Regions from separate parts of the Streptomyces sp. NPDC038707 genome, predicted to be linked through region 2. Evidence: riboswitches for the same ligand, from Rfam matches in the RefSeq annotation. Region 2 holds a riboswitch; each other region holds the start of a gene.
What was found. A riboswitch is a leader RNA that binds a small molecule or an ion and turns the genes downstream of it on or off. The one in region 2 is predicted to bind cyclic di-AMP.
Positions count from the first base shown of each region.

Region 1: another riboswitch for cyclic di-AMP. It lies ahead of AB0E62_RS02655 (M23 family metallopeptidase); the one in region 2 lies ahead of AB0E62_RS24450 (transglycosylase SLT domain-containing protein).
Region 3: another riboswitch for cyclic di-AMP. It lies ahead of AB0E62_RS08465 (transglycosylase family protein); the one in region 2 lies ahead of AB0E62_RS24450 (transglycosylase SLT domain-containing protein).

Region 1 covers NZ_JBEZUP010000002.1:21,093-26,644, forward strand. The annotation lists gene AB0E62_RS02650 (aldo/keto reductase) at 1-699, opposite strand, end outside; gene AB0E62_RS02655 (M23 family metallopeptidase) at 841-1,908, opposite strand; cyclic di-AMP (ydaO/yuaA leader) riboswitch at 1,916-2,086, opposite strand; tRNA gene AB0E62_RS02660 (tRNA-Met) at 2,408-2,481, shown strand; gene AB0E62_RS02665 (dihydrofolate reductase family protein) at 2,582-3,715, opposite strand; gene AB0E62_RS02670 (MarR family transcriptional regulator) at 3,811-4,320, shown strand; gene ribA (GTP cyclohydrolase II) at 4,443-5,087, shown strand; gene AB0E62_RS02680 (DHA2 family efflux MFS transporter permease subunit) at 5,101-5,552, opposite strand, start outside.
Region 2 covers NZ_JBEZUP010000019.1:8,117-13,668, reverse strand. The annotation lists gene AB0E62_RS24465 (M56 family metallopeptidase) at 1-165, opposite strand, end outside; gene fahA (fumarylacetoacetase) at 538-1,755, opposite strand; gene AB0E62_RS24455 (HAD family hydrolase) at 2,018-2,830, shown strand; gene AB0E62_RS24450 (transglycosylase SLT domain-containing protein) at 2,897-3,385, opposite strand; cyclic di-AMP (ydaO/yuaA leader) riboswitch at 3,388-3,564, opposite strand; gene AB0E62_RS24445 (polyprenyl synthetase family protein) at 4,093-5,103, shown strand; gene AB0E62_RS24440 (DUF2092 domain-containing protein) at 5,418-5,552, shown strand, end outside.
Region 3 covers NZ_JBEZUP010000004.1:336,340-341,891, forward strand. The annotation lists gene AB0E62_RS08455 (cytochrome P450) at 29-1,318, shown strand; gene AB0E62_RS08460 (transglycosylase family protein) at 1,487-2,647, shown strand; cyclic di-AMP (ydaO/yuaA leader) riboswitch at 2,786-3,006, shown strand; gene AB0E62_RS08465 (transglycosylase family protein) at 3,012-3,773, shown strand; gene eno (phosphopyruvate hydratase) at 4,775-5,552, shown strand, end outside.

The DNA of each region.
Region 1 (5,552 bases), on a different contig from region 2:
GGCGCGGGCGCTGTCCACCGTCGCGCCGGGCCGGTACTTGCCGGTCAGGAAGCCCGAGGCCAGCGCGAAGTACGGAACCGCGGACAGGCCCTCGGCGGCGGCGACCGCCTGGAGCGGGCCCTCGTAGGTGTCGCGGGAGACCAGGTTGTAGTGCGGCTGGACGGCGACGTAGCGGGCGAGGCCCTCGCGGTCGGAGAACTCCAGGGACGCGCGCAGGCGCTCGGCGCTGATGTTGGAGGCGGCGATGTGCCGGACCTTGCCGGCCTTCACCAGCTCGTCCAGCGCGCCGATGATCTCCTCGACCGGCACCTCGGGCTGGTCGAAGTGGGTGTAGTAGAGGTCGATGTAGTCGGTGCCCAGGCGGCGCAGCGAGGCGTCGGCGGCGGCCTTGATGTTGGCGGCGGACAGGCCCTGGAACTCGGGGTGCTGGCTGACCTTGGTCGCGACGACCACGTCGGAGCGGTTGCCGCGGGCCTTCAGCCACTTGCCGAGGATGGTCTCGGACTCGCCGCCCTTGTTGCCGTCGACCCAGGCCGAGTACACGTCTGCGGTGTCGACGAAGTTGCCGCCGGCCGCGGTGTAGGCGTCGAGGACGGCGAAGGAGGTCTGCTCGTCGGCGGTCCAGCCGAAGACGTTGCCGCCCAGGGAGAGCGGGAAGACTTCCAGGTCGGAGGAGCCGAGCTTACGAAGTGACGTCATACGTCATGCCAACACCGGCGGAGGCTGATCGCATCCCGCCGCCGGCGCCGGATTCCCGCTTTCCTGGGATGAGCCGTCAGGGTGAGGGCCCTCGTCGTGAGGGGTGAGGCCCCTCGTCGTGAGGGGTGAGGCCCCTGGTCGTCAGGGGGTGAGGCCCTTGTCGCGCAGCCATGCCATCGGGTCGATGCCGGTGGGGGAGCCGCCGGGGTGGACCTCGAAGTGCAGGTGCGGGCCGGTGACGTTGCCGGTGGCGCCGACACGGCCGATGACCTCACCGGTGGCGACCTTCTGACCGGCCGTGACATTGACCGAGGACTGGTGGCAGAACCACAGCTCGGTGCCGTCGTCCAGGGTCAGGACGGTGCGGTAGCCGTACGCGCCGGCCCAGCCCGCCTCGGTGATCGTGCCGCTGTGCACGGCCTTGATCAGGGTGCCGGTGGGGGCGGCGAAGTCGAGGCCGGTGTGGTGGCCGGAGGACCACATCGAGCCGGCCTGCCCGAACGTCGAGGTGATCGTGTACGAGGAGGTGGGCAGCGCGTACTGCCGGGCCAGCGCGGCCAGCCGCTTCTCCTCCGCCGCCTTCTTCGCCTCGGCTTCCGCCTTCTCCGCCTGGGCCTCCGCCTTCTCCTTGGCGGCGGCGGCCTGGGCGGCGGCCTGCTGCTCGGCCTGGGCGGCGGCCGCGGCGGTCTGCTTCTCGGCGGCGGCGAGCGCGGCGGCGGCGGCCTTGCTGTCGGCCTGGCCCTGCTGCTGCTCGGCCTGCGCCATGATCCGGTTGCGCAGCACCTCGCCCGCGTCGGCGCTGTCCTGGCCGGTGTCGGAGGTCACGGCGACGGTGGCGAGCGTGGTGGCCGCGGCGGCCTCGGCGGGCCGGTCGTCGTCGGAACCGTCGTGGAGGAGGGAGCCGACCGAGGGCAGGTCCGGCATGGAGAGGGAGACGGGCGCCTTGCCGTCGTCGGCGCTGGCCATGCCGCCCGCGCCGACCGCGGCCATGACACCGACGCCGAGGACGGTGGAGCTGCGGGCGAAGCCGCCGCGCTGCTTGGCGACCCGGTGCCGGCCGCGGACCGGGGCGACGGAGTCCTCGGTGGGGTTCCACTCCTCCCACGGGCCCTCGTCGGCACGGTAGGCACCGAAGCCGAAGACCTCGGGCTCGCTCTCGGGCTGTGCCGGTATGGACGGGGCTTCGGGGCCAGGCCGGTTGGACGCCACGCGGGCGCGCTCCTTTCCTTCCTCCGCCTACCGGGTTAGCTGACGGGTTCGGAGCAGGAAGGTCTCCTACGCGCGTATACCGGTCGTGGACTCGCGTGAGTACACGGCGGGTATCCGCGTGATTCACCCCAAAGTGGTGGTTCCCCGGTTCCCTCGCGGGATTCGGCGCGTGCGCACGGAGCCGCCTCTTGTGACGGCTGGGACGACCGCGCTGCGTTATCGAACGTTAATAGACCTGACAGTCACTTTCCAAGCCGGTCCCCTTGATCATTAACGTTTTTACCGGTGGAGTTATCAGCAACTATCCCGTCAAGTCGGGCAAAGTGATCGACACTCAGAAACGGTCAGCAGTCACTCGCGATTTTGATGGTGACTCAGATGTTATGCGGACTGCGCTCACCCGATCACCTTGCGTGACTCTTGTGCCCGCCCGGCCGGGGGCCCGCCGAAACCGGTGTGCGAACCATCCCGCGGATGACGTACACTGGAGTCACAACGACGCGGGGTGGAGCAGCTCGGTAGCTCGCTGGGCTCATAACCCAGAGGTCGCAGGTTCAAATCCTGTCCCCGCTACTGAAGGCCCAGGGCCCGGAATCCCAAGGATTCCGGGCCCTGGGTGTATGTGCGCCCCCGGTGCCCCCGGTGCCCCGGTGCCCCGGGCGCCCGGTCCGGCTCAGCCCGGCAGATGCCCGTTCGGCGCCTTCGCGAGGTCCTCCAGCTCCGGCAGGACGACGACCCGGGCGCCCGCCGCCGTCAGCACCCCCGTGCCGTCCGCCGCCGCCACGAAGGTGTCGGGCTCCCGCCAGGCGGTGACCACCCGGCGCACCCCCGCCCGCAGGATCAGCTCCGCACAGGGCGCCGGCCGGGAGGCGCGGCGGGCGCACGGCTCCAGGCTGGAGTACACCGTGGCGCCGGGCAGCCGCGGGTCGTCCGGGCCGGTCTTCGCGAGCGCCGCCTCCTCCGCGTGCACCACCGGGTCGCCGCCCTCGCGCGAGTACCCCCGGGCCAGCTCCGTGCCGTCGGCGGCGACCACGACCGCACCCACGCTGAACGCCGTCCGCGAGGGCGGGCACAGGGCCGCCAGTTCACAGGCGGTGCGCAGCCAGTGGCGGTCGGCGGCGGTGGCGGCCGTACCGGTCCCGGGAGCCGTGGGCGCGTAGCGCATCAGGACGACGTCCTCGATCCGGCGGGTGTCCAGCAGCCGCAGCCGTCCGCCCGGGTAGGCGCCCGGGCCGAACAGCCGCGGGGCCGCCGGGTCACCGACCAGCAGCGGGGCGAGGACGAGCTGGAGCTCGTCGGCCAGGCCCTGCTGGAGAAGCTGGGTGTGCACCGTGCCGCCGCCCTCGACCAACAGGCGCCGCACCCCGCGCGCGTCGTACAGGTGCTCCAGCAGGACCCGCCAGTCCAGGGCGGGACCGAGCGGGACGACGTCGGCGGTGTCCCCGAGGAGGCGGGTGGCCCGTACGGCGCCCTGGTCGGTCGTACAGACGAGCTTGTCGCCGCCGGTGTGCCAGAACCGCGCCGCCGGGTCGAGATCGCCTGAGCCGGTGACGGCGACCTTCAGCGGGTGCTCCGGGCGGCCCTCCGCACGCCGGGCCGCGCGCCGCTCGGCCGAGCGGACCAGCAGGCGGGGGTTGTCGGCGCGGATCGTGCCGGCGCCGACCAGGACGGCGTCGGCACCGGCCCGGACCCCGTCGACCCGGTCGAAGTCGGCCGGGCCGGACAGCAGCAGCCGTTCGGGACCGGTGTCGTCCAGGCAGCCGTCGAGGGAGACGGCGGCGGACAGCAACACGTACGGCAGGGGCATCGGCGCTCTTTCCTCCGGGGCGGGCGGGCGGAGCCGGCGGTGAGGCGGACCACGGACGGCTTGGTTCAAGTTTTAAACAAACTTACACTGGCGGCATGACGACCCGCTGGCTGACGCCCGAGGAGCAGCGCGCCTGGCGCGCCTACATGGCCGCCTCCCGCCTCCTGGAGGACGCGATCGACCGGCAGCTCCAGCAGGAGGGCGGCATGCCGCACCTGTTCTACTCGGTGCTGGCCAACCTCTCCGACGCCCCCGGCCGGCGGCTGCGCATGACCGACCTCGCCGAGACGCTGAAGATCACCCGGAGCCGGCTGACGTACGCGGTGAACCGGCTGGAGCGGGACGGCCTGGTGCGCCGGGAGAACTGCGCCACGGACAGGCGCGCCTCGCTCGCGGTGCTGACGGAGGAGGGGACGGCCGTCCTGGAGCGTACGGCGCCCGGGCACGTCGAGACGGTCCGCGCGCTGCTGTTCGACCGGCTCACCGAGGAGCAGGTGGGGCAACTGGAGGCGATCTGCGCGGGGATCGCGCACGGGCTGCAGGGAGAGGGGGCCGCGCCGGGGGCGGACGACGTTCCCTGGCGGCGCCGGTCAGCGTGTTCCTGACCCCGTCGCCCCGGTGTCGCACCGGCTGCTCGGCGAGGGTCGTCGCTTTAATTTTTAAGCATGCGGTAGGGTCCCCCGTACCCTTGCTTCAAATCTGAAGCACCCGCCTCAGAGGGATCCGCATGCCCGACATCCCCGCCGCCACCCCGCGTGCCCGCGTCCGGGTACCGCTGCGCTTCGCCGACGGCTACCGCGCCGACGCGGACCTGGTCACCTTCCACGGCCTCACCGACGGCCGGGAGCACCTCGCCGTCGTCCTGGGCGACCCCGGCCGGGTCCCGCTGGTGCGGCTGCACTCCGAGTGCCTGACCGGGGACGTCTTCGGCTCGGCCCGCTGCGACTGCGGTCCGCAGCTGCGCGAGGCGGTCGAGCGCATCGCCGGCCGCGGCGGGATCCTGCTGTACCTCCGCCAGGAGGGCCGGGGCATCGGCCTCTACAACAAGCTCGACGCGTACGCCCTCCAGGACGACGGGCTCGACACCTACGAGGCGAACGCCGCCCTCGGCCTCCCGGAGGACGCCCGCGACTACACGGCCGCCGCCCAGATGCTCGCCGCCCTCGGTGTCACGGAGCTGGACCTGCTCTCCAACAACCCCGACAAGGCTGCGCAGTTGCGCGCACTGGGCGTGACCGTCCGGGACCGGGTGCCCACCGGCGTCTTCACCACCGCCCACAACATCCGCTACCTGCGCGCCAAGGCCGTCCAGACCCGGCACTCCCTTCCGCTGTCCGAACTGACGGAGCTGACGGAGCTGACGGCGGGCTGACGGGCGGCCGGGCTCAGCCCGGCCGCCCGGCCGGGAGGCGGAGCGCGGCCGGTACCGCGAGGGCGAGCAGTGCCGCCGCCACACCGTAGGCGAGCCGGAAGCCGTCCGGGTCCGGGCCGGCCGCGCCGAGCAGCACGGACAGCAGGGCCGTACCGACCGACGCGGCCAGCTGGGCGTTGATGCTCAGCGCGGTGCTCGCCCCGGCCAGCCGGTCCGCCGGCAGGGCACGGCTCGCCGTGGTCATCGCCGGCATCAGCGTCATCCCCGCGCCCACGCCCATCACCGCCCCCGCGACGACGATCCGCCACGACGCAACCCCGGGCGTGCCGGTCTGCCAGGCCAGCAGCGCCATGCCGAGCGCGCCCACCGCGCAGCCCGCCGCGATCAGCCGGCGCGGGGCGACCCGGTCCACCCGCCGCGCCGCGATCTGCATCGTCGTGCCGACCACCAGCCCGACCGGCGCGC
Region 2 (5,552 bases):
CAGTGCGGTCAGGCAGCACAGCAGGACGGTGGCGACCAGGCACTGCCACACCCACAGGGCGACCACGGGTTCCCGCTCGGGCCAGGACGCCCGGGTCAGCGCGCGCGGTGCCGGTACGGCGGCCGTCAGGGCGACGACGCTCAGCAGGAGCAGGCAGACGGTCATGCCGGGGCTCCGGTTCCTGGTCGGAGAGGTGTGCGGGTGCGGGGTGGTGCGGGGCACGCATCACACGGCCGCGCGGGGTGCGGATGCGTGTTCCTGTCAGTATGGCGAAGAAGGACGGTGCGAGTCAGGTGTCGGTGACGATCCGACCGGACAGGGCTGCGAAAGTCCAGGTGGGTGAGGGGAGTTCGGCGGGGCCGGAGGGAGGGACCCGGCTCGCCCGGCAGGAGGGGGCGGACCCGGTCACGGAACCGCCCGGACCCTTGCGGGCCCGGTCACGGAACCGCCCGGACCCTTGGGGGCCCGGTCACGGAACCGCCCGGACCCTTGGGGGCCCGGTCACGGAACGCCGCGAGCCGCCCGTCGTGCCGTGGTTCAGTCCGCCACGACCCGGCCGGTGACCTCGCCGAGCCCCACCCGCAGGCCGTCCGGGCCGGGTGCCCAGGCCGACAGGGTCACCACGTCCCCGTCCTCCAGGAACGCCCGCTTGCCGTCCGGCAGTTCGAGCGGGTCGCGGCCGTTCCAGGTCAGCTCCAGCAGCGACCCGCGCTGGTTCTCGGCCGGTCCGCTCACCGTGCCCGAGCCGTACAGGTCACCGGTGCGCAGCGAGGCGCCGTTCACCGTCAGGTGGGCGAGCTGCTGGGCGGCGGTCCAGTACATGGTGGAGAACGGCGGTTCGGAGACCACATGGCCGTTGACGGCGACGGAGATGCGGAGGTCGTAGCCGCCGGGTTCCACGCCGGGGTCCGTGTCGTCCAGGTAGGGCAGCAGCGGGTGGGTGCGCTCCGGCGGTGCCACGCGCGCGTGCTCCAGCGCCTCCAGCGGGGTGATCCACGCCGACACCGAGGTCGCGAAGGACTTGCCGAGGAACGGGCCGAGCGGGACGTACTCCCAGGCCTGGACGTCCCGCGCGGACCAGTCGTTGAGCAGGCACAGCCCGAAGACGTGCTCGCGGAAGTCGCCGAGCGCCACCGGACGGCCCTGCCGCGAGGGCACGCCCACGACGAAGCCGACCTCGGCCTCGATGTCGAGGCGGACCGACGGGCCGAAGACGGGCGCCGGGTCGGCCGGGCCCTTGCGCTGCCCGGACGGCCGTACGACGTCCGTGCCGGAGACGACGACCGTGCCGGCGCGGCCGTGGTAACCGATCGGCAGGTGCTTCCAGTTGGGGGTGAGGCTGTCCTCGGCGTCCGGGCGGAAGATCCGGCCGACGTTGCGGGCGTGGTGTTCCGAGGCGTAGAAGTCGACGTAGTCCGCGACCTCGAAGGGCAGGTGCAGGGTCACCTCGGACAGGGGACGGAACAGGGGCTCGACCGTCGGGCGGTGCGCCGGGTCGGTGACCCAGGACGTGACGTCGCGCCGTACCCGGGACCAGGTGGCGCGGCCGGCGGCCAGCAGCGGGTTGAGGGTGGGGGCGGCGAGCAGCGCCTGGTGGGGCGAGCCGGCCGCCGCCGCCGCGGCGCCCGCGTCGAGGACGTGGTTCCCGAGCCGGACGCCGATCCTCCGCTCCGTGCTGCCGGTGGGCGAGAACACGCCATAGGGGAGGTTGTGCGGGCCGAAGGGGTCGCCCTCGGGGACGTCGAAGGGGGGCATGGGTGCTGCCTCACTCTCATCCGTGCCATGCATGGCGAAGCGTTCCATGTGGTCGGGCCACACGTTACGGCCGACACGCGTGTCATGGGCAGTGGTCCCGGTGCCTTGGTGCTTGCCCGAAAGGGTGCTCGCGCGGGCCCACGGCGGTCCGGCGCGCGTGTGTCAGGAAGTCGTCCCCGGGCGGCACTTGGGGGCGCGCGGTACGGCGGGTGCGGGCCACGAGGGAGGGGTCGGCGGGGCCCGGGGTCCGTATTCTCTGGGCATGGCACCCACCCCGGCATATGCCCTCATCGCCACTGACCTGGACGGAACGCTGCTGCGCGGCGACGACACCGTCTCCGACCGGTCGCGCGCCGCGCTCGCGCGGGTGGCGCGGGCCGGGGCCCGGCATCTGGTGGTCACCGGCCGCCCGGCGCCGCGGGTACGGCCCCTGCTCACGCGCCTCGGCTGCACCGGTCTGGCGGTGTGCGGGCAGGGCGCGCAGGTCTACGACGCCGGGGCCGGCCGGCTGCTGTGGTCGGTGCGGCTGGACCGGGAGCTGGCGGAGACCGCGCTCGGCAAGGTCGAGGCGGAGGTGGGGCAGGTGTACGCGGCGGTCGACCAGGACGGCGAGGACGGGCTGACGCTCATCGAGCCCGGCTACCGGATGCCGCACCCGACGCTGCCCGCGGTGCGGGTCGCCCGGCGCGCCGAACTGTGGGCCCGGCCGATCAGCAAGGTGCTGCTGCGGCACGCCGAGCTGTCCGACGACGAGCTGGCGGCCGTGGCGCGCGCGGCGGTGGGCTCGCTGGCGAACGTCACCATGTCGGGGCCGGGCACCGTGGAGCTCCAGCCGAGCGGGGTGACGAAGGCGACCGGGCTGGCGCTGGCCGCCGAGCGGCTGGGGACCGGTGCCGAACGGGCCCTCGCCTTCGGTGACATGCCCAACGACATCCCGATGTTCCGCTGGGCGGCGCGCGGGGTCGCCATGGCCGGCGCGCATCCGGAGCTGAAGGCGGTGGCCGACGAGGTGACGGTGTCGAACGAGGACGACGGCGTCGCCGTCGTCCTCGAAAGACTCTTCCCGGCCGCCTGACCGCGGCGGGGGCCCGGCGGCGGGGCGACCGGGCGGGCGGACGGACCGCGGCGGGCGGCGGGTGCGTCAGTAGGCGCCGAACACGTTGTCGATCGAGCCGTAGCGGGCCGCCGCGTAGTTGCAGGCGGCGGTGATGTTCGCGACCGGGTCGTAGATGTCGAAGGACGTCCCGGCGACGTGGTACGCGTTGAAGGTCGGGTCGATGACCTGGAGCAGGCCCTTGGACGGGATGCCCTTGGCCGCGTTGGAGTCCCAGAGGTTGATGGCCGCGGGGTTGCCGGAGGACTCGCGGACGACGTTGCGGTAGATGCCGTTGTAGGTGCCCGGGATCTTCTTCTCGGCCATGATCGCGAGCGACTCGCGGATCCAGCCGTCGAGGTTGTCCGGGTAGCCGGCGGGGGTGGTGCCCACGGCCGGGGCCGCGGTGGTGGCGGCGAAGGCGCCGGACGCGCCGACGATCGGCAGGGCGAGGGCGGCGGCGCCGGTGCAGGCGGCGGCGAGGGTGCGGATGAGGCGGGTGTTCCCGGTACGGCGGTGCTGAGCGGCAGCAGACATCGAAAGATCCTCTCCGGCGCCTGCGAGGTGAGCTGTCGGGTTCGGGCGGGGAGGTGCCCGGCCGTGCCCGGAAGGAGGCACGGCTTCACCCCGAGCCGTTCCGGCGCGGCGGATGCCGTCCGGCGCGGCGACTTACCTGGGTCCCCCGCTCCTGCCGTACGAATGGGTTCGTGAATGGGTTACGCGGGCGGCGGCAGGATTCGGCGTCCGCCCGACGGCCCGGAACGTATGCGAGAGCACATGTCGGGAACAAGTACCGGATTCATGCAATGCGCTGTTTGACCTTGATCGGCATCGTATGGGGTGCTTGATCCTTTACGGTGGCGCATCCTCAACTCGCCGACGGGGCAAGGGGTGGCGGGGGGAGGGGTTGGTGGCGCGGTACGGCCTGACACGTGACCCAATTCACGAAATAGCAAAATACTTCAAACCAGACATGGGGGGTGTAGCGGCCGAAGGGGGCGAAGTGAAGTGAGGAAGGTGTGGAGAGGTCGCGACACGGTATCCAGATTACCTTTAAGTCAATATATGTCCCTTATTACCGTGTGATCAAAACGATGCCGGTCATGGTCCGATACCACCCGGGCTGGACCGGTGGGCGCTATCGGTGATCGAAACAGGACCGGATACGCTGACTTGAGTGATGGCAGCGACCTATCGACAAACCGTGTAATCGCCAGCAGACACCAGCAGACAGGAGACCCCTCGTGACCGTCGTCGGGCCGTTCGGGCTGAGCGTGCGGGACCAGGCTCTGGAAGCCGATGTCCAGGCCGGATTGGCGGCTGTCGAGGAAGGCTTGCTCGATGCCACCAAGAGCGAGGTCCCGTTCATCACCGAGGCCGCGCAGCACCTCGTGCGGGCCGGCGGGAAACGATTCCGGCCACTGCTCGTGATGCTCGCCGCCCAGTTCGGCGACCCGTACGCGCCGGGGGTCGTGCCGTCGGCCGTGGTCGTGGAGCTGACCCACCTGGCGACGCTGTACCACGACGACGTCATGGACGAGGCGGCCGTGCGGCGCGGGGTGGACAGCGCGAACACCCGCTGGGGCAACTCCGTCGCGGTCCTCACCGGTGACTTCCTCTTCGCCCGTGCCTCCCAGATCCTCGCCGACCTCGGCCCGGAGGCGGTGCGGGTGCAGGCCCTGGCGTTCGAACGGCTGGTCACCGGGCAGATCCTGGAGACCGCGGGTCCCTCGGACGGCCGTGACCCGGTCGAGCACTACCTGGACGTCCTGGCCGGCAAGACCGGCTCCCTGGTGGCGGTGGCCTGCCGGTTCGGCGCGATGATGTCCGGCGCCGGCGAGCGGGTCGTGGACGTGCTCACCCAGTACGGCGAACGGCTCGGGGTCGCCTTCCAGCTGGCGGACGACGTCCTGGACATCGCCTCCGACTCCCACGAGTCCGGCAAGACCCCGGGCACCGACCTGCGCGAGGGCATCCCGACGCTGCCGGTGCTCCGGCTGCGCGAACGGGCCGCCCGGCTCGGCCTGGCCGAGGACATCGCGCTGTGCGAGCTGCTGGACTCCGACCTCGGCGACGACGACCGGCACGCCCGGGCGCTGGCCGCGCTGCGCGCCCACCCCGCGCTGGAGCAGGCCCGCCGGGACACGGTGCGGTACGCGCAGGAGGCACGGGCCGCGCTGGCCCCGCTGCCGGAGTGCGACGCCAAGGCCGTGCTGGTGGAGCTGTGCGACGCGGTGGTCCACCGCGCCGGCTGACCCGGCCCGGCCCGCGCGCCGGCCGCTTCCCGCCCGTCCCGCCGGACCCCGGCGTCCCCCCGCGTCCCCCGGATGGACGCAGCGTCCCCTGCGCCCTGCTCTGCGACCCCTACGGGTCGGAGGAGGACATGGCCGTCGGGTGTCATACCGCAGGCGTAGACGCAGTTGCCTCCGAGGGGTGACGCTTCCGCGCCGCCGATTTGGTCCCATGGAAGCCGCAGAAATCACCACTCCTCACCGATTCGGGTGAGAATGGCGGCTCAGGGTTGACCAGCGTGAGAGCAGCCGCCGCCGACGACGGAGGTAAGGCACACATGGCACCGTACGAATCCGACGACGCAGTGGGCGCCGGGCACCAGGACGCCGCGCGGGACGGGGCCGCGCGCTCCCGCCCGCGCAAGGCCGCCCGGTATGCCGTTCCCGTCGCGGTGGTGGGGGTGGCGGCGGCC
Region 3 (5,552 bases), on a different contig from region 2:
CGCCCGGCACTCCGGATACCGTCGAGGAGTGACCGACCAGCACCACCCCGACCAGCCGGCGTCTGCCGACCAGCCGGCCCCCGCCCTCTTCACGTGGGAGTTCGCCGCCGACCCCTACCCCGCCTACGCCTGGCTGCGCGAGCACGCCCCCGTGCACCGCACACGGCTGCCGAGCGGTGTCGAGGCGTGGCTGGTCACCCGGTACGCCGATGCCCGGCAGGCCCTGGCCGACCCGCGGCTGAGCAAGAACCCGGCGCACCACGACGAGCCCGCGCACGCCAAGGGCAAGACCGGCATCCCCGGTGAGCGCAAGGCCGAGCTGATGACGCATCTGCTGAACATCGACCCGCCGGACCACACCCGGCTGCGCAGGCTGGTCAGCAAGGCGTTCACCCCGCGCCGGGTCGCCGAGTTCGCCCCACGGGTGCAGGAGCTGACCGACCAGCTCATCGACCGGTTCGCGAAGACGGGCTCCGCCGACCTGATCCACGAGTTCGCCTTCCCGCTGCCCATCTACGCCATCTGCGACCTGCTCGGCGTCCCGCGCGAGGACCAGGACGACTTCCGGGACTGGGCGGGCATGATGATCCGGCACGGGGGAGGACCGAGGGGCGGGGTCGCGCGGTCCGTCAAGAAGATGCGCGGCTACCTCGCCGAGCTGATCCACAGGAAGCGCGCGGCGCTGTCCGCCACGCCCGCGCCCGGCGAGGACCTGATCTCCGGCCTGATCCGGGCCTCGGACCACGGCGAGCACCTCACCGAGAACGAGGCCGCCGCCATGGCGTTCATCCTGCTGTTCGCCGGCTTCGAGACGACCGTCAACCTCATCGGCAACGGCACCTACGCGCTGCTCACCCACCCCGGCCAGCGCGCCCGCCTCCAGGACTCCCTGGCCCGCGGCGAACGGGACCTGCTGGAGACGGGCGTCGAGGAACTGCTGCGCTACGACGGCCCGGTGGAACTGGCCACGTGGCGGTTCGCCACCGAGCCGCTGGCCCTCGGCGGGCAGCGCATAGCGCCGGGCGACCCGGTGCTCGTCGTCCTCGCCGCCGCCGACCGGGACCCGGAGCGGTTCGCCGACCCGGACGTGCTCGACCTCGGCCGCCGCGACAACCAGCACCTCGGCTACGGCCACGGCATCCACTACTGCCTGGGCGCGCCGCTCGCCCGGCTGGAGGGGCAGACCGCGCTGGCCACCCTGTTCACCCGCCTGCCCGACCTGCGGCTGGCCGCCGATCCGGCCGACCTGCGCTGGCGCGGCGGGCTCATCATGCGCGGCCTGCGCACCCTGCCGGTGGAGTTCACGCCGACCGCCTGAACACAGGTCCTCCAGGAGAAGGTGACACTTTCTCAACTCTGTGATCTTCACGTGATCTGTGCGGCATGAACTTGTGACAAGTGATCGTCTGCCGATACGTTCACCCATCAGCGCGGCGAGCGGCTTCGACCGCCGCGCCGGTCCTGCTGTCGCTCGAAAGGCTTCTGCATGCTCTCCGGGAACGGTCGACACCGTCGCCCCCGCCAGGCTCCGGCCCTCCTCGTCGCGGCCGGAGTGACCGGCTCCGCCATCGCCATCCCGCTCCTCGGCGCCGCGAGTGCCAACGCGGCCGACGGCACCACGTGGGACAAGGTGGCCGAGTGCGAGAGCGGCGGCTCCTGGAGCGCGGACAACGGAAACGGGTACTACGGCGGCCTGCAGATCTCGCAGGACGACTGGGACGCGTACGGCGGTGGCCAGTACGCGGCCAGCGCCGACCAGGCCAGCCGTCAGCAGCAGATCGCCGTCGCCGAGAAGATCCTCGCCGACCGGGGCACCGCCCCCTGGGCCACCTGCGCCCTGCTGTCCGGTCTGACGCAGAACTCGGGGTCCGTGGACGTCGACACGGGCGTCGGCGGCTCCCATGACACCGGTGCCCCGAAGGACCCGTCCGGACCGGCCGGCACCTCCGGCACGGACAAGACTCCGGGGACCTCCGACCCGTCCGGCCGGCCGGACGCGACGCCCTCCACCGGCTCCGGCACCGGCCCGGGTTCCTCCGCGGAGCCGACCGAGGCGCCCACCTCCGAGGATGACAAGGGCGACAAGGGCGACAAGGGCGACAAGAACAACAAGAGCGGCAAGGAAGGCAAGGGCGACAAGGGCGGCAAGGAAGCGGGTCAGGCCGCCGACGACGCCGGCGAGGCGGCGGGCGAGGGCGCGGACGCGACCCCCGGTCCCGCCGGGACCGGCACCCCCGAGGCCGCCGGGACCTCCACGCCCGACACCGGCGGCTCCCAGACTCCCGGAGGGGCCCCGACGGCCACCCCGGACGCCGGGACCGTGCGCAACCCGCAGCAGGCGGCCGGTTCTTGGAGCCTGGTCGACACCGGCGCCGTCGGCACCGGCGGCCGGCACCGGGGACCCAGCGCGGACGAAAAGGTGACAAAGGGTCAGAACGGGGCCCCGTCCGGCCGGCACGCCTCCCGCGGACCGGACACCTACACCGTCCGCCAGGGCGACTCCCTGTCCTCCATCGCCGACTCCCTTGACGTCGACGGCGGATGGCACGCGTTGTACACCGGCAACAAGAAGGCCATCGGCGCCGACCCGAATCACATCACCGCCGGTCAGACCCTGGATGTCCAGGGCGAAACGGGCGCAAAGTAGCGGGACTTGACGTCCTGTTTAACGCCCTAATGTCCGGTTTGGCGAAAGTGTGGGATGAGTCTCAGAAGCCCTGATCGTCTTTGAAATTCCGGCGATCACCTGTCTACGGTCGAGGCCGCTCGTTCACCGCGAGCCCCGGCATCCACCACGCCGAATCCTGCCAGTGGTTGCCCGGGAACAGTCGTCGCGAACAAGCGCCGTAGGCAGGAGCGGGGGACCCAAGGTAGGCGCCGGGCCCAGCAGTTGAGCTGGGACCGGCTGGGGGTGAAGCCGCGTCACGCGCAAGCGGATGACGCGGCCGGGCAACTCAACCGGCCCGAACCCGACAGCTCACCTCGTAGGCGTCGGTGAGGGGAATCGATCCATGCTGTTTACCGGCAAGGGCAAGCACCGTCGTCCGTCCAAGGCCGTCCGCGCCATCACGCTCGCCGGTGTCACCGGTGCCGCCGTCGCCGCTCCGCTGATGGCGGCCGGCAACGCCTCCGCCGCCACCGCCTCCCAGTGGGACGCGGTCGCCCAGTGCGAGTCCGGTGGCAACTGGTCCATCAACACCGGCAACGGCTACTACGGCGGTCTGCAGTTCTCCGCCTCCACCTGGGCCGCGTACGGCGGCACGCAGTACGCCTCCACCGCCGACAAGGCGAGCAAGTCGCAGCAGATAGCCGTCGCCGAGAAGGTCCTCGCCGCCCAGGGCAAGGGTGCCTGGCCGGTCTGCGGCACGGGCCTGTCGGGCGCCGCCTACAACGGCTCCGCCCCGAGCGCCCCGGCGCCGTCCACCCCGTCGTCCACCCAGGGCTCGGGCACCTCCACCCGCTCCGCCGACCAGCAGGCCGCCTCCCGCTCCGCCGAACGCCCGGCCGCCTCGACGAACAAGAGCACGGGCACCGGCAACAGCACGAGCACCGGCAGCACCGGTGGCAGCGCGGGCAAGACCGTCACCACCCCGACCGGCAAGAAGGTCAAGAAGGGCGACGGCGAGTACAAGGTCGCCCAGGGTGACACGCTCAGCACCATCGCCGCCCGGCACAAGGTCGCGGGCGGCTGGCAGAAGCTGTTCGAGCTGAACAAGGACATCGTCCAGGACGCCGACCTCATCTACCCGGGCCAGCAGCTCCACCTGAAGTAGCCCCCGGGCCCCCAGGGTCCGCGCATCCCGGCGGCCCCTCCGAGGCCCCGTGCGGGCCACCCCCGTCCCCATGGGCCCCCGCCCCGGCGCGTCTTCCCCCGTACGCGCCGGGGCGGGGTTTTTCCGCACACGCCCCAGAGCCCCCGCCCGGCGCCCCCGTCCCGGGGTGCCTGCCCCGGCGCCCCCGTCCCGGGGTGCCTGCCCCGGCGCCCCCGTCCCGGCGCGTCTGTCCGGCGGCCCCGTTCCGGGGTGTCTGCCCCGGCGGCCCCGTTCCGGTGTGTCTGCCCGGTGGCCCCGTCCCGGGGTGCGTGCCCCGGTGGCCCCGTCCCGGCGTGCCCGCCCGGCGCCCCCGCCCCGGCGTGTCTGCCCGGCGGCCCCGTCCCGGGGTGCCCGCCCGGCGCCCCCGCCCCGGCGCCCCCGCCCCGAGGTGCCTGCCCCGGCGGCCCCGTCCCGGGGGTGCCTGCCCCGGCGGCCCCGTTCCGGGGTGCCTGCCCGGGTGGCCCTGTTCCGGGGTGCGTGCCCCGGTGGCCCCGTTCCGGCGTGCCCGCCCGGCGCCACCGCCCCGGTGTGTCTGCCCGGCGGCCCCGTTCCGGGGTGCCTGCCCTGGCGCCCCCGTCCCGGGGTGCCCGCCCGGTGGCCCCGTCCCGGGGTGCCCGCCCGGCGCCCCCGCCCCGGCGTGTCTGCCCAGCGGCCCCGCCCCGGCGCCCCGCCTCGAGGTGCCTGCCCCCGGCGCCCCCGTCCCGAGGTGCCCGCCCGGCGCCCCCGCCCCGGCGCGCCCGCTCAACGCCCCGCCCCCGCCCCGGCGCGCCCGCTCAACGCCCCCGGAGAGGCGTCCTGGCCCCGGAGCGATCCGGACCTTTGTTTTGAGCTGAAACAAAAGGTACGGTCGCCCTGTCCACGGGGCGGTCGGTCGCGGGCCGAGCGGCCCGGGACGGTTAGGCTCTAGTCGCAAGGCACACCAGCCCCGCACTTCCAGCGTCACATCCAAGAAGGAGATGCTCGTGCCGTCCATCGACGTCGTCGTAGCCCGGGAAATCCTGGACTCCCGAGGCAACCCCACGGTCGAGGTCGAGGTCGGCCTCGACGACGGCAGCACGGGTCGTGCCGCCGTGCCGTCCGGCGCCTCGACCGGCGCCTTCGAGGCCATCGAGCTGCGCGACGGTGACCCGAACCGCTACCAGGGCAAGGGCGTCGAGAAGGCTGTTCTCGCCGTCATCGAGCAGATCGGCCCCGAGCTGGTCGGCTACGACGCCACCGAGCAGCGCCTGATCGACCAGGCCATGTTCGACCTGGACGCCACCGACAACAAGGGCTCCCTCGGCGCCAACGCCATCCTCGGCGTCTCGCTCGCCGTCGCCCACGCCGCCTCCGAGGCCAGCGACCTGCCGCTCTTCCGTTACCTGGGCGGCCCGAACGCGCACCTGCTGCCGGTGCCGATGATGAACATCCTGAACGGCGGCTCGCACGCCGACTCCAACGTGGACATCCAGGAGTTCATGATCGCCCCGATCGGCGCGGAGTCCTTCTCCGAGGCCCTGCGCTGGGGCACCGAGGTCTACCACACCCTGAAGAAGGTCCTGAAGAACAAGGGCCTGTCCACCGGCCTCGGCGACGAGGGCGGCTTCGCCCCGAACCTCGGCTCCAACCGCGAGGCCCTGGACCTCATCCTCGAGGCGATCAAGGAGGCCGGCTACACCCCCGGCGAGCAGATCGCCCTGGCGCTCGACGTCGCCGCGTCCGAGTTCTACAAGGACGGCTCGTACGTCTTCGAGGGCAAGA